DNA from 3 places in the Mesorhizobium sp. CA5 genome. Region 1 is predicted to be linked to each of the others. Evidence: predicted binding sites of a transcription regulator. Region 1 holds the regulator's gene; each other region holds the start of a gene.
The links. Region 1 encodes PhoB, which activates phosphate uptake and scavenging genes when phosphate is short. Its sites were predicted from a motif close to TGTCATNNANCTGTCAT; they were not measured.

Region 1 (5,345 bases):
GCCCTGCGGACCAGAGAAGCGACGGTGCGCCGCTTCGCCGTCACCGACATGGTTTTCCGGACGGCGACGCGCCTTTCCGCCATACTCGTGCTCGTTCTGCTCGGGGGGGTCGCGATCTCGCTGGTCGCCGGATCGTGGGAGGCCCTGTCGAAGTTCGGCTTCTCCTTCCTGACCACCGAATCCTGGAACCCGGTCACCGAGAATTTCGGCGCGCTCGCGCCCATCTACGGCACCATCGTCACTTCGGCCATCGCCATTCTCATCGCCGTGCCGATCGGCATCGGTATCGCCATCTTCCTGACCGAGCTTTGTCCGCGCCCGCTCAGGCGTCCGATTGGCATCGCCGTCGAGCTGCTCGCCGGCATTCCCTCGATCATCTACGGCATCTGGGGCCTGTTCGTCTTCGCGCCGTTCCTGCAGACGACTGTGCAGCCCTTCATCATCAGTCTTTTCCACGGCATACCGGGGCTCTCCAGCCTGTTTGCCGGTCCGCCCTACGGCATCGGCCTGCTGACCTCGTCGCTGATCCTCGCCATCATGGTGCTGCCTTTCATCACCTCGATCACCAAGGACGTGTTCGACACCGTGCCGGCGGTGCTGAAGGAATCGGCCTACGGCATCGGCTGCACGACCTGGGAAGTGACCCGGCGCGTGACCATCCCCTATACCCGCATCGGCATCATGGGCGGCGTCATGCTCGGCCTGGGCCGCGCGCTCGGCGAGACGATGGCCGTCACCTTCGTCATCGGCAACGCGCACCGCATCAGCGCCTCGCTGTTTGCGCCGGGCACGACGATCTCGGCGACCATCGCCAACGAATTCACCGAAGCCGACGGCAACCTTTATACATCCTCGCTGGTATCGCTCGGCCTGATCCTGTTCATCATCACCTTCATCATCCTCGCGCTCGCACGCTACATGCTGTTGCGCATCGATAGCCGCACGGGAGCCTGACCGATGTCGACTGCCGCATCGCTTCACCAAAGCCGCAAGCGCAAGAATGCCGTGATGATGACGCTGTGCGTCGTCGCGGCGGGCATCGGGCTGGCCTGGCTGGCGCTGATTCTCGGCGCCCTGCTCTACAAGGGGCTTTCCGGGGTGTCGCTCTCCGTGTTCACGGAAATGACGCCGCCGCCCGGCGATGCCGGCGGCCTGCTCAATGCCATCTACGGCAGCATCGTCATGACGATCATCGGTATCGTCGTCGGCACGCCGATCGGCGTGCTGGCCGGCACCTACATGGCCGAATACGGACGCTTCTCGAAGCTTACGACGGTGGTGCGCTTCATTAACGACATCCTCTTGTCGGCGCCTTCCATCATCATCGGCCTGTTCGTCTACGAGCTGATGGTGCGGCCGATGGGGCACTTCTCGGCGATTGCCGGCGCGGTCGCGCTGTCGATCCTGGTGATCCCCGTCGTGGTGCGCACCACCGAGGACATGCTGAACCTTGTGCCCAACGCGCTGCGCGAAGCAGGCACCGCCATCGGAGCACCGCGCTGGGTAGTGATCCGCTCGGTTGCCTATCGCGCGGCGCTCTCCGGCATCGTCACCGGCATCCTTTTGGCGATCGCCCGCATCTCCGGCGAGACGGCGCCGCTTCTCTTCACCGCGCTCAACAACCAGTTCTGGTCGAGCAATCTCAATGCGCCGATGGCCAGCCTGCCGGTAACCATCTTCCAGTTCGCTCTCAGCCCCTACGAGGAATGGCAGCAACTGGCCTGGACGGGCGCACTCATAATCACCCTGACGGTTCTCGGGCTGAGCATCATCGCCCGCAGCCTAACCGGACGCAGAGAGGACAGATGAAACCGATGTTGTCCACCGACCTGAACGCAGCCGACACGACCGTCGAGAAGGCCAAGATCGAGGTCAAGAACCTCAATTTCTACTATGGCCAGTCGAAGGCGCTGAAGGACATCAACCTGTCCCTGCCCGAGCGCAGCGTGACCGCCTTCATCGGCCCGTCGGGCTGCGGGAAGTCGACGCTGCTGCGCGTGCTCAACCGCATCTACGAGCTCTATCCGAAGCAGAGCGCCGAGGGCCAGGTGCTGCTCGACGGCAAGAACATCCTCGACCGCTCGCAGGACCTCAACCTGCTGCGCACCAAGATCGGCATGGTGTTCCAGAAGCCGACGCCGTTCCCGATGTCGATCTACGAGAACATCGCTTTCGGCGTCAGGCTCTATGAGAAGATCAGCAAGGCCGAGATGGACAGCCGCGTCGAGCAGGCGCTGAAGCGCGCAGCACTCTGGAACGAGGTCAAGGACAAGCTCAACGCCAGCGGCCTCAGCCTCTCGGGCGGCCAGCAGCAGCGCCTGTGCATCGCCCGTACCGTTGCGGTGAAGCCCGAGGTCATCCTGCTCGACGAGCCGGCCTCGGCGCTCGATCCGCTGTCGACCGCCAAGATCGAGGAACTGATCGACGAGTTGCAGGCCGACTACACGATCGTCATCGTCACCCACAACATGCAGCAGGCGGCGCGCGTGTCGCGGCAGACGGCGTTCATGTATCTGGGCGAGCTGGTGGAGTTCGACCGGACCGAGAAGATCTTCACCTCGCCCCGCGAAAAGCGCACGCAGGACTACATCACCGGCCGCTTCGGCTGAGCTCATACGAGGACATCATCATGGCCGAACATACCGTCGCTTCCTTCGACGAGGATCTGAGGCAGATCAGCCGGCTCATCAACGACATGGGCGATCTCGCCAGCTCGATGGTCGGCGCTTCGACCAAGGCCCTGCTCGAGACCGACAATGCCATGGCGCAGCGCGTCGTTTCCGACGATGCCATCATGGACGCGCGCCAGCGCGAGCTCGACGACCGTGCCATCACGCTGATCGCCAAGCGCCAGCCGATGGCCGACGACCTGCGCAATGTGGTCGGCTCGATCCGCATGGCGGGCGACCTCGAACGCATCGGCGACCTCGCCAAGAACATCGCCAAGCGCGTCGGCTCGGTCGGCGTCAGCGCCGCGCCGCGCGACCTCACGCATTCGATCGATTCCATGGCGCAGCTGGTGCTGATCCAGGTCCAGGCCGTGATCCAGGAATATACGGTGGGCGACGCCACGGCGCTGGCCAAGCTTCGCAACGACGACGAGCGCATCGACGTCAAATACACATCCGTCTTCCGGGAGCTCCTGACCTACATGATGGAAGACCCGCGCAACATCACCGCCTGCACGCATCTTCTGTTCTGCGCCAAGAATCTCGAGCGCATCGGCGACCATGTGACCAACATCGCCGAGAACGCCTATTATGTGCTGACCGGCACGCAATTGCCCGCGAATCGTCCCAAGCAGGACGAGACGACAATGTCGGCGCCGGCCGCCTGACGAAGGGTATCTGCCAATGATCGCGCCACGCATCATGGTGGTGGAGGACGAGGAGCCGCTTGGGGTGCTGCTCCGCTACAATCTCGAATCCGAGGGTTACCAGGTCGAAGTGGTGACCCGCGGCGACGAGGCCGAAATCCGCCTTCAGGAAAACGTCCCCGACCTGCTCGTGCTCGACTGGATGGTACCCGCGGTTTCCGGCATCGAGCTCTGCCGGCGTCTGAGGATGCGGCCCGAGACCGAGCGGCTGCCGATCATCATGCTGACGGCGCGGGGCGAGGAAAGCGACCGCGTGCGCGGCCTTTCGACCGGCGCCGACGACTATCTGGTCAAGCCGTTCTCGACGCCGGAGTTCATGGCGCGCGTCAAGGCGCTGCTGCGCCGCGCCAAGCCGGAGGTGCTGTCCAGCGTGCTCAAGGTCGGCGACATCGTGCTCGACCGCGAATCGCACCGCGTCTACCGCAAGAAGAGCGAGATCAGGCTCGGCCCGACCGAGTTCCGGCTGCTGGAATTCATGATGCGTCATCCCGGCCGGGTGTTCTCGCGCAGCCAGCTGCTCGACAATGTCTGGGGCGAGACGATCTATATCGACGAACGCACCGTCGACGTCCATGTCGGCCGCTTGCGCAAAGCCGTCAACAACGGCCGCATGCCGGATGTCATCCGCACCATCCGCGGGGCGGGTTACGCGATCAGGGAAGATTAGGGGTAAGGCGCCGAGGCGCTGACGGATTCTGTCTCCAGCATCGGATCGCGTGCATTGGCGATTAGTCGAGACGCTTGTGCTTCGTCATCCACGGGCGGAGCAAGGAGCGCAGCGACGCAGCGCAGACCCGAGGATCCATTCCGTGATGTCGATGCGTTGCGACAGTCCAGAATTCTGTGCCGCTGCGCTCGACGCGTGAGGTAGCGGCATGGATTCCAGGGTCTCCGCGACGGAGCTTCGCTCCTGCTCCGCCCTGGAATGACGAAGCTGCGGGGCCTTCCCTTCGCTAATTTCAAGCGTCTGCTGCTGTCCCCGGACCTCTTCAAGGCTGCCTCAGGCCACGTTCTTTCCCGTCCCCGCTCTTGCCTGGCCTCCCGGCGCGAAAATCTCCTGGTCGACGAAGGTCAGCGCGCGCATGGCGCAGCCTTCGCGGATCAGCGGCAACTCGTTCGGCTCGGTGTCGAAGGAGATCGATTCGGAGTGCTGGCCGCCGGCCGTCTGGGCGATCGCTTCCCTTAGCGCCGGCTCGATTAGGTCGAAGGCGGCCGCGCTGACGCCGACCATGGCGACAGGCGCCGGGTCGATGAGGGCGAACAGGCTGCCGAGACCGAAACCAAGCGCTTCGCCGGCCCGGCGGTAAGCCTCCCGTTCGGGGCCGTCCCTCTCGCGCGCCTTCGCGGCAAGGGCCCGCATGTCGGCGTCGCCGACGTCGACCGGCTCGGCGTCCTCGCTCATTTTCATGGCGCTGCGCCAGATCGCATAGTTGCCGGCATAGGCCTCGACGCAGCCGCGGCGGCCGCAGCGGCAAAGCGCCCCGCCCGGGCGGTGAATCATGTGGCCGAACTCGCCGCCGGATGAATGCGTGCCGGTGAACAGCGCACCCTTGAGCACGAGACCCATGCCGATGCCGTGCGACAACAGGATGGCGATGAAGTCGTCGCGATAGCGCTCCGGGTCGCGCCATTGCAGCGCCACCGCCATCATGTTGCAGTCGTTCTCCATGGTGGCGGAGATGCCGAACTCCTTCTCTAGGATGTCGGCGAAAGGAATGTCGGTCAGCGGCGTTATCGGCGACCACAGCATGGAGCGCGCATGCGAATCGGTGATGCCCTGAATGCCCATGGCGATGCGGGCGACGCTGCCAATGTCGAGGTCGGGATCCTGCAGCCGGCGCCGCACGATCGCCACGCATTCGCCGATCAACTCGTCGCGGGGCATAACAAGCGTGTCCAGGCGCTGCTGCTCCTCCGCAACAACTTGGCCGGCATAGTCGATCACGGCGACCGACAGGAAGTTCAGAGA
Region 2 (5,345 bases), on a different contig from region 1:
GCCAGAGCGACCATTCGCTCGAAGAGCGCAAGGCGCTGCGCGTCGTTTTCAAGCAGCGAGGCTCCATAGCCGAGGAAGAACCGATGCACGTCATGTTCGGGGACACACGTGGCAATGCCGTTCAGATACGCTTGAGGGGACAAAATAGCTCCGAGCATGAGCGCAATCGGGCTCATAAGGTCTGCGAATTAGAGAAGCATTCCTAAGGTAAACGCCTGCATAGAGCATTTTATTGCGCGGTGCCGATATTTCTCATTAGCAAACTGTGATATCAGCCTCCGATCTCGCATGAAGGGGACCGACTTCGCTATCCGGGTTGGGTTCAAATGCGGGTTCCGCGGCCCAGCAGCGCGCGGCCATGAAGATACGAGCGAATTCTATTTGCCGGATTGCCGGCTGAAACCTAGATTTCCGATCCATCGCATGACCGACATAGACATCCGGCATCTGGAGCCAGAACTCCTCGACGGCCTCCCGGCTGACGATCCCCGTGCGATTGCATCCCGTCGCGATCTCGTTCGCATCAATGCATTGATGTTCCAGGCCAGGATCATGGCATCGCTGATGCGGCAAAACGTGCAAAAGCCGCCGCTGCGCATCCTCGAAATAGGCGCCGGCGACGGAAAGTTCATGCTGGCGGTGGCGCGGCTGATGGCGCGCCATTGGCCCGACGTCGAGATCGTCATGGTCGACAGGATCGGCTTGATAGGCGAGGACTTGCGCAGCTCTTTCGCTGAATTGGGCTGGCGGGCGCAGCCCGTGACTGCGGATCTGTTCGATTGGACCCAGGACAGGCCCTTCGACCTTGTTTGCGCCAACCTTATCCTCCACCACTTCGACGACATGCGCCTGCAGGAGCTGTTTTCTCGGATGATGACGATGGCCCCGATGCTCGTCGCCACGGAGCCGTTGAGAGCCAAGGTGCCGCTTGTGGCGACAGGGTTTCTGCGATTGATCGGCGCCTGTGCGGTAACGCTGAATGATGCAGCGCAAAGTGTGCGCGCCGGTTTTCGTGGCACGGAACTTTCACAATTGTGGCAACTGTCAGGTGGAACGCCCGTGATGGAGGGCCGCAGAGGCCTGTTTACGCAAGGTTTTGTTGGCGCGAGCACGCTCGATACGAAATGATGCACGACGCAATTGTCATCGGTGCCGGTCCTGCCGGAAGTTCCACCGCCATTGCACTCGCCCAACATGGTTGGTCGGTGGCAATGGTGGAGAAGGTGGCATTTCCTCGCCGCAAGGTCTGCGGCGAATTCATGTCGGGCACCAGCCTTGCCTTGCTCGATCAGCTGGGCGTCGGCGAGAGCTGGCGCGCGGAAGCCGGCCCCGAGATAAGGCGCGTCGGGTTCTTTTCGGGCGATGTCTCGGCGCAGGCGCGAATGCCGAGCGCCAAGACGGGTCTCGGCCGCGCGCTCGGCCGCGATCGTCTGGACACCATCCTGCTGCAGGCTGCCGAACGTGCGGGTGTCGAGATCCTCCAGCCTTGCAAGGCAGTCGCCATCTGCCGGCGCGATGACTTGCAATTTCTGACTGTGGAATCCGACCAGCAACAGAAGCTGCTCAGCACACCCGTCATCATTGCCGCGCACGGATCATGGGAAACTGGGAAACTTCCGAGCCAACTTGAAAGAACCAGCCAACCCTCCGACCTTTTCGGCTTCAAGGCGCATTTTACCGGCGCCGCGCTGGCGCCCGATCTGATGCCGCTGCTGGTATTCCCAGGCGGATATGGCGGGATGGTAACTGCGGACAATGGTCGGGTTTCAATCTCCTGCTGTATCCGCCGCGATGTTCTATCCGGGCTGCGCCGGCGCTTTGGGAATATTGCGGCGGCGGATGCGGTGTCGCGCCACGTCCTGGCCTCGTGCCGAGGCGTGCGAACTGCGCTGGCAGGTGCCGAATTGGATGGCCCATGGCTGGCTGCGGGACCGATTCATCCGGGCATCCGGGCCGGCTACGATCAGGGCATCTTCCGTGTCGGCAACATCGCGGGCGAGTCGCATCCTGTCATCGCCGAAGGGATTTCGATGGCGCTGCAATCGGGCTGGCTGCTTGCGCGAGAACTGATCGTATCGGGCAAACGTCGCGAGGACCGCGACGCCGCCGGGCATCGCTACGAACGCGAATGGCGTCGGCAATTCTCGACCCGTCTGCGTGCCGCGGCCTTGATTGCCAAAATAGCGCTTGGGCCAGGTGGCGCGTCGGCCATGCGCGCCGTGATCAAGAATTTTCCGGCCGCTTTGACGCTTGGCGCTCGGCTGAGTGGAAAGGTCCAGCCCGTTCCAGGCTTTTGACGTCTAGTGCGTTTCACCGTGTCACGGAAACGGCGAAACGACCTATCTCTTTGTTTTTTACGCAATTCCGGACGGAAACCGCTCACACTTTTCCTGGAATTGCTCTAAATCGCAGCGACAAAACCTTTCCAAGACCCGGCATCGAAAGATCGTTTCCCGCCACGGACCGGGATAGCCGCGATCGGCTGTGACCGCCGCTCAGCTCAGCTTGTATGCGCAACCAGCCTGTTCACCGTCTCGGGGAAGAAGTCGGGCGCCGAGAGCCGCTTGCCGAACATCATGTCGTATTGGATGAGCCGGAAATCGTTGATCTTCGGATCGATCTGCTTCTGCCTCGCCCAATCCGGCGTTGCTTCGCCCACGGGCGACAGGAGCAGGTTGCGGTCGATCACCCGGTAGTGTTCGCGCAGCGCGCCGAGGAAGCCGGTGTAATAGGGGTGGCTGATGCCTGCCGTGGTCAGGATATGATAGGGCAGGAAGGCCGGGCTCACCGAGCCGATGTTCTCGACCGGACCGGAGCGGTTCGACCAGATAACCAAAGGCGTATCGTGGTGTTCGAGCGCGGCGATCGCCGGCTCCTTGCGCGGCGCGACATTGTCCTTGAGGAAGCCGGTCTCGACATAGACGGGTCCGAGCGGCGGCAGATGATCGCCGAAGAAGGCGATGATGGTCGGCCGCTGGCGGGCCTTCGCCCAGTCGATCAGGCGCTGCAGGCCGCGGTCGGCGTCAGCCGACCCCTCGGCATAGGAAAGCAGCGATTCCCGCGCCCAGGAACTGATCGGCGCGTCGATCGAATGCGTCGGGTTGTAGTAGCGGTAGGGCTCATAAGGACCGTGGTTCTGCAGGCTGACGGCGAACAGGAACACCGGATCGTCGCTGGTGTCGGCCTCGCGGATGATCTCGTCGGTCATCGCCGCGTCGGAAGCCAGCGGCCCGCGCTTTTCCATCGGCGGCAGCGTCTCTTCGGAGCGGAAGTCGTTGAAGCCGAAATCGGCATAGACGGCGCCGCGGTTCCAGAACCAGTTGGTGCCGGGATGGATGGCGCGCGCCCGGTAACCCTGGCTCTTCAGGAAGGTCGCCAGCGACGGGGTCGGGGTGCGCACATATTGCTGATAGGGGATCGAGCCGGCCGGCAGGAAGGCGTTGGAAAAGCCGGTCAGCGCCTCGAACTCAATATTGGCGGTCATGCCGCCGAACTCGGGCGAGAACATCGAGCCGGAGCGCAACGCCCTGACCGTCGGGATAGGGTCGGGCTTGATGGTGACGCCGGGCAGGTGCGTCGGATCCCAGAAGGATTCGCTCATCACCACCACGATATCCGGCTTCTCGTCCGGCATGGAAGCGGCGGCGTCGGGGCGCTGGATCGCGGCCATCGTCTTCTCGGAATAGCCGGGCGGCGCCGCGACATGCGCCATCGGCACGTTCATCGCGAAGGCCAGCGCAAAGCCGTTGGAGGCGTAGTTCTCCTTCTGGTCCCACATGATCGGGATGATCTGCAGCCGGTCGCGCGTCCACGAGAAGGTGGCGTAGTCCATGATCGAGACGAAGAAGGCGAGCAGCGGCACGGCAAGCACCAGCCGCGCCAGGCGGCCCTTGCGGCTGAGGATGGGCACTCGCCGGCGCCAGGTCCGCCAGCCGTAGACGAGCAGCGTCAGACCGCCGACGATGCCGACCGCCAGCATGACGGCCGTCCACGGGCGCTCGCGCACCAGGAGCGGCATCAGCGCCATGATCTGGCGGGCGAACAGGAAATCCGTGGGATAGAGCGGGTCGCCGAGGTAACGCGATTTCTGGTGGCCGACAAAGGCCAGCGCCAGCGTCAGCGGCGCCACGATCATCAGGCTCTGGTGGCTTCGGCCGAGTATGGCGTCCAGCCCGAGCAGCACCAGGGCGAAGACGATGATGGTGGTCCAGCCGGGCTTGAAGGGCTGCATGAAGAAATCGACTGTGCCGAAGAAATCGCCGCGTACGATCAGCTCGATCGCGAAGACGAGCAGGGCTGAGGCAAGAAGCGTCGACAGGCCGTAGCGTACGGTCGGCCAGGCTCGTCCCGGCAGATAGCCGGTGGACGGATCGTCTTCCAAAAATTGCGGCGCGGGTTTGGCCGCGCCTTTCCTGATCCTTGCCACTTTGCTTCCCCGGCCCTTGTCACGCGTCTTCCACTCGCGTCACGCCACTGTCATCGAAATGTCACGCAAAGCTAGCGCCTGTGGCGGAAATAAGAAGAGCCAGCAAACTAAACGTGAGCGGTTTTCATCAGGTGTGATCAAGTAAAAGGCCTTTTGGAACAGGCAGTCAGCAGGATTTCCGACCGAAATGCAGGCCGAAGAGACGCCTGCGGGCTTGACTTGGCTGTCCGCCTTGCGCCAGAGGCAGACAAAACCAGCCTCTGGAGAGACCTCAAAATGGCCGTCGCATTCACCTTTCCGGGACAGGGCAGCCAGGCCGTCGGCATGGGCAAGGACCTCGCCGATGCATTCCCCGAAGCGCGTCGCGTCTTCGAGGAAGTGGACGCAGCGCTCGGCGAAAAACTGTCGAAACTCATCTGGGAAGGGCCGGAAGAGACGCTGACGCTGACCGCCAATGCCCAGCCGGCGCTGATGGCGGTGTCGCTGGCGGCGATGCGCGCGCTCGAAGCGCGCGGCTTCTCGCTGAAGGACAAGGTGGCTTATGTCGCCGGCCATTCGCTCGGTGAATATTCCGCGCTTGCTGCGGCCGGCTTCGTTTCGGTCGGCGACGCGGCGCGGCTGCTTCGGACCCGCGGCAACGCCATGCAGGCGGCGGTGCCGGCCCGCGAGGGCGCCATGGCCGCGATCATCGGGCTGGAACAGGCCGACGTCGAGGCCGCTTGCGCCGAGGCAGCTCGCGAGGTCGGCAACGGCTCCGTCTGCCAGGTCGCCAACGACAATGGCGGCGGCCAGCTGGTGATCTCCGGCGCCAGGCCGGCGGTCGAGCTGGCGGCGAAGCTGTGCACCGAAAAAGGCGCCAAGCGGGCGCTGATGCTGCAGGTTTCCGCCCCCTTTCATTCGGCGCTGATGACGCCTGCCG
Region 3 (5,345 bases), on a different contig from region 1:
CAAGGCGTTCGGCATGTCGGCCTTCACCCGCTTCCGCCTCGTCACGCTGCCGATCGCGCTGCGGCTTGCGTTGCCGGCCTATTCGACCGAAATCATCCTCATGACCAAGGCAACCGCGCTGGCGTCCGTGGTCACCATCATGGAGATGATGGGAACGGCGCAGAAGATCCAGCATGACACGTTCCGGCCGATTGAGGTGCTGACCTGCGCCGGCGTGATCTACCTGCTTCTCAACCTGTCGATCGCCCGGTTGTTCGCCTGGGTCGAGCACCGGCTTTCGCCGCATCTGCGTCCCCCGCCCGAGCAGAGCCAGCAAGTCAAACCCGTACCGGAGGTGTTGTGATGTCGGCAAATGTCGCCGCTGCCGCGAAAGCCGCGCCGTCCTCCGATGAGACGCCAGCCATCAGCGTAAAAGATCTGCGCAAGTGCTTCGGCGATCATGAGGTGCTCAAGGGCATTTCGCTCGAGGCGCACAAGGGCGATGTGATTTCCATTCTCGGCTCCTCGGGCTCCGGCAAGAGCACGATGCTGCGCTGTATCAATCTCCTGGAGACCCCGGATTCCGGCGAAGTGCGGGTGGACGGCGAGCTCATCAAGATGAAGCGGGGTCGCGACGGCCACCAGATGCCCGCCGACATCCGCCAGGTGGAGCGGATCCGCGCCAACCTCGCCATGGTTTTCCAGAGCTTCAATCTGTGGTCGCACATGACCGTGCTGGAAAACCTCGTCGCCGCGCCGACGCATGTGCTGAAGCGGCCGCGCGCGGAGTGCCTGGAGCAGGCCGAGGCATTGCTGAAGCGCGTCGGTATATGGGAGCGCCGCAACTACTATCCGCCCCACATGTCGGGCGGCCAGCAGCAGCGCGCGGCAATAGCTCGCGCGCTGGCGATGAATCCCAAGGTGATGCTGTTCGACGAGCCGACATCGGCGCTCGATCCGGAACTGGTCGGCGAGGTGCTGCGCGTCATGCGCTCGCTGGCAGAAGAAGGGCGCACCATGCTGGTCGTCACCCATGAGATGGGTTTTGCCCGCGACGTGTCGAGCAAGGTGATGTTCCTGCACAAGGGCGAGGTGGATTCGGCCGGCGAACCGAAGGAGATGTTCGCCAGGCCGTCGACGCCGCAGTTCAAGCAGTTCATCGCCAACTTCAATAAGTGAAGCGCTGCGTTTCACCTTCTCCCCTTGTGGGAGAAGGTGGCCGCGAAGCGGCCGGATGAGGGGTGCTGGACGGAGCGAGGCGCTGGCGTTTGGGCACAACGGTGCTGCCAGGCGAAAGCCACCGCCAAGCTGGAGCACCCCTCATCCGTCTCGGCGCTTCGCGCCGATCCACCTTCTCCCACAGGGGGAGAAGGGAAAGCGCTAGATCATGTCCGACAGATCCGAGAACGCCATCGCCTTGCGCAGCACCTCGGCGAAGCGTTCGCCGGCGATTTCCTTGTCGCCGCTGTTGTCGATCGAGGTCACGTCCGGTCCCGTCAGCTTGACGCTTGTGCTCCGCGCCAGGCGGGCAAGCACTTCGCCGCGCGATTCACGGCCGCGCGCCGCCAGCCGCTCGGCGAGGATCTCCGGCGTGGCGGTGATCTCGACCACGGCCAGGTTGGCGTAGCGCTCGCGCAGCGCCGGGATGACCGATCGAGAGACATTCGCCACGGCTACATGACCGTTGGCCACGGCCCAGTCGACATCGGCCGGCAGGCCATAGCGCAGGCCGTGCGCGTCCCAGCACAGCGAGAAGGCGCCGTCCGCCTCCGCCTCGGCAAAGGCGGCATCGGCCAGCGTGTCGTGGTCCTCGCTTGCCGTGTCGCTCGGCCTGGTGATGACACGGCGCACGAATTCCAGCCGCGTCTCGCCGGCAAAGCGCGCCTTGGCGTAGCCGATCAGCGTGTCCTTGCCGGCGCCGCTCGGGCCGACCACCGCGACGAAGACGCCGTTGCGAATCGGCAGGCTGTCGGCCAGCTCGCGCTCGATGAGGGCCGAGACCATCATGCGACCCGGCCGCCCTGACGCCACACGGTGCGCACGACCGGCACATGGTCGTCCACGCGCACCCGCACCAGGTCGGCCCGGCGGCCGGGCTCGATGACGCCGCGGTCGGCGAGGCCGATCGCTTCGGCCGGGTTCTTCGAGACCATGGCGACCGCCTGCGGCAGCGAGATGCCGTCGACGACATCGCCAAGGAAGAAGGCCGACTGGATCAGGCTGAAGGGGATGTAGTCGGATGAAAGGATGTCGAGCAGGCCGTCGGCGGCAAGCGTGCGCGCCGAGACATTGCCGGAATGCGAGGCGCCGCGCATGACGTTCGGCGCGCCCATCAGCACCCCAAGGCCTGCGGCTTTCGAGGCCTTGGCGGCCTCTTGCGTCGTCGGGAACTCGGCGACGCGCACGCCCTGCTCGATCGCTTCGTCGACATGGCCGGCGGTCGCGTCGTCATGGCTCGCCAGCACGATGCCGCGCTCCTGGCAGGCGGCCGAGATGAAGACGCGGTTCGGACCGGAATTGCGGGCCGATTCGGCCATCCGCTTCTCGCAGAATTTCTGGAAGTCGCGGTCCGTCAGCTTCAGCTTGCGCTGGTAGTAGTAGGCATAGGTCTCGAGGTTGACGAACTGGCGCTGTCCGGGCGCATGGTCCATCAGCGAGGCGAGCTTAACCCGCTCGTCGGTCTCGAAATTGGCGAAAGCCTCGAGGCAGTCCGGCGCCGAGACCTCGCAGCGCAGATGGATGAAATGGTCGGCCCTGAGCCGGTCCTGGCGCACGCTGTCCTCAATCGCGTCGGCCAGCTTGCGAACGTCGTCGGATTTCAGGTCGGCATCCTCGTCCATGCCGACGCGCAAGGCGTCGAGCACCGTCGTGATGCCGGCGGTCGCCACCTGGGCGTCATGGGCAAGCACGGCGGCGATCGGGTTCCAGCGCACTTTCGGGCGCGGCGCGTAATGGCCTTCGAGGTGATCGGTGTGCAGCTCGACAAGACCTGGGATGATGTAGTCGCCGCCCATATCCTCGCCGGCGCGGGCAGCCCCCGGCTCGACGGCGGCAATCAGGCCATCGCGCAACAACAGCGAGCCCTCGACGATTTCATCGGGCAGCACGATGCGGGCATTGGTGAGAACGGTTTCGGCGGTCATCTCGGGCGGTCCTATCTCAAGCAGTCGTTTCAGAGCAATTCCAGGAAAAGTGCTTTGCGGTTTTCCGTCCGAAATTGCGTAAACAAAAAGATGGGGCGGTTCAGCGTTTCCGCTGATCCGTCCTATGCGGTCTTGCGGGCAGGCCTGCGGCCAAGCGCATGATGGGAAAGCACCATGAACGGGGCGCCGGGCTCGCTTTCGACGAACAATGTCAGCGCATCCACCGGCACCGGCTGCCGCAGCACATCGGCGAACAGGCCGTCGATCGCTGCACGAAGACGTGGGCTTTCCTGTGGCCCGACCCGCCCCGAGAGCGTCATGTGGAAGCGGAACGTGTCGAAGACGTAAGGGTAACCCCATTGGCAAAGGTTGCGAAACTCGTCCGGCTTCAGCGCATCGGGGCTGCGGCGCTCGATCTCGGCCTCGGTCAGCGGCGCGCGGAACGAATCGAAGGCGCGCACCACCTCGCCGGCGAAATCGTTGAGCGGCGCGAACTGCGTTTCCGGCACCAGCGCGAAGAAGCCGTCGATCTGGCCGACGACGAGACGCGGGATGATCACAGGCGGCGTCGTCTCGGCGAAAGCGTCGAGCGCGGCGCGCAGCGAAGCTTCCGTCTCGTTCGGCGCCAGCCGGAACGGCGCCTTCAACGTCGCATGGAATCCGTAGCGCCGGGCGGAGGCTGTATGGAAAGCGACTTCCGCGGCCGACAGATCGCCCACGGCCTCGACCGGCCGCGTCGCCGCGCCGAACGGGTCGCGGCCCAGCCAGTTGGCGGCAATGCGCGCCAGCTTCTCGTCCTGCCCCGGGGTGTAGTAGATCGCGTAGCGCATGGGCGTTCCTCGTCAAGCGCGCTGCGCGCCCCAAAGGAATATGCGACGCGCTTCAAGTCATGGTCTTGGCAAGTCGTGGCCCAAACGCCGGAGCGCTTGCGGCGACATGCACCGGAACCGCTGCCATAGGTGATTTCCATGACGGATTGACGAAGCTTTCGTGGGTTTTCGAAGGCAAGTCCAGCACGGAGCTTGTTAGCCGACGATTTTTCCGGGCTGGACCAACGGCTTTGCCGGCGTGCCGATCAGGCCTTCATCAGCCATTCATGCTCGGCCGCGTTGTGGAATTTCCACGTCCGCTTCGGTCCGGCCATGACGTTGAGGTAATAAAGGTCGTAGCCGTGGCAGGCCGCGCAGGGATGATAGCCCTTGGGCACCAGCACGACATCGCCGTCCTCGATCGCCATCGCTTCGTCCAGCTCGCGCACGCCGTTGCGGTCGGCATCGGTGTAGACGCGCTGGAAGGCAAAGCCCTGCGGCGGGTTGAGGCGGTGATAATAGGTCTCCTCGAGATAGGATTCGGCCGGCAGATTGTCCTGGTCGTGCTTGTGCGGCGGGTAGCTCGACGTGTGGCCGCCGGGCGTGATCACCTCGACCACCAGCAGCGAATCAGCCGGCTTGCCCTCGGGCAGGATGTTGGTGACGTAGCGCGTGTTGGTGCCCTTGCCGCGCACCTCCTGGCCGAGATCGTCAGGTCCGATGACGCGCACCGGCAGGCCGCCGCTTAAGCCGGGCGCCGAGCAGACGGCGAGTTCCAGCTCGGTATCGGCGGTCACCGACCAGTCGGCGCCTTGCGGCACATAGACCGACCACGGCTTGCCTTCGAAGGGCGACATGCGCTCGCCGAGCAGGCCGAGATCCTTGCCGCCGGCCGATGCCTTGCCCTTGCCGGTGACGAACACCAGGCAGACCTCGCGCTCGCCGGTTTTGCCGGACACCGTCTCGCCCGGACGAAGCCGATGCAGGTCGAAACCGACATAGGTCCAGCCGGCGCTTTGCGGCGTGACGTGAGCGACATGGCCGTGGCCCTTGTCGGCCTTGACGAGCAGTTTCGACATTTTTGTCTCTCCTATTCCGTTGGCCTTCGTTGGTTGCGGATCAAAGATCTTGCCGGCTGACAGAACCAGCACAACCTTCGAGATTGGCCGAGGCCTCCAAACTTCGTCATTCTAGGGCGAAGCAGGAGCGCAGCTCCGTCGCGGAGACCCTAGAATCCATGCCGTTACCTCAATCGAAGGGCGCTGCGGAGCAGAATTCTGTACCGCAGCGGCTGCTTCGAAGTCACGGAATGGATCCTAGGGTCTCCGCGACGTCGCTGCGCTCCTTGCTCCGCCCTAGGATGACGAAGCGAGGGGCGTTTCGGCTAATCGCCAACGCATGCGATCCGCCATGC

Region 2: a site for PhoB is predicted at 4,475-4,491, ahead of LB529_RS00320 (LTA synthase family protein). Genes of this name have one in related genera too.
Region 3: a site for PhoB is predicted at 4,091-4,107, ahead of LB529_RS07635 (DUF1045 domain-containing protein). Genes of this name have one in related genera too.

The regions. Positions count from the first base shown of each region.
Region 1 covers NZ_JAIUHJ010000010.1:193,133-198,477, reverse strand. Annotated here, with positions in the region: gene pstC (phosphate ABC transporter permease subunit PstC) at 1-954, shown strand, start outside; gene pstA (phosphate ABC transporter permease PstA) at 958-1,809, shown strand; gene pstB (phosphate ABC transporter ATP-binding protein PstB) at 1,806-2,609, shown strand; gene phoU (phosphate signaling complex protein PhoU) at 2,630-3,337, shown strand; gene phoB (phosphate regulon transcriptional regulator PhoB) at 3,354-4,043, shown strand; gene LB529_RS15635 (ROK family protein) at 4,377-5,345, opposite strand, start outside.
Region 2 covers NZ_JAIUHJ010000001.1:58,447-63,791, forward strand. Annotated here, with positions in the region: gene LB529_RS00305 (type III polyketide synthase) at 1-89, opposite strand, end outside; gene LB529_RS00310 (class I SAM-dependent methyltransferase) at 424-1,128, shown strand; gene LB529_RS00315 (NAD(P)/FAD-dependent oxidoreductase) at 1,125-2,297, shown strand; gene LB529_RS00320 (LTA synthase family protein) at 2,501-4,426, opposite strand; gene fabD (ACP S-malonyltransferase) at 4,703-5,345, shown strand, end outside.
Region 3 covers NZ_JAIUHJ010000004.1:213,455-218,799, reverse strand. Annotated here, with positions in the region: gene LB529_RS07655 (ABC transporter permease) at 1-343, shown strand, start outside; gene LB529_RS07650 (ABC transporter ATP-binding protein) at 343-1,158, shown strand; gene phnN (phosphonate metabolism protein/1,5-bisphosphokinase (PRPP-forming) PhnN) at 1,360-1,986, opposite strand; gene LB529_RS07640 (alpha-D-ribose 1-methylphosphonate 5-triphosphate diphosphatase) at 1,983-3,122, opposite strand; gene LB529_RS07635 (DUF1045 domain-containing protein) at 3,245-3,952, opposite strand; gene iolB (5-deoxy-glucuronate isomerase) at 4,198-5,010, opposite strand.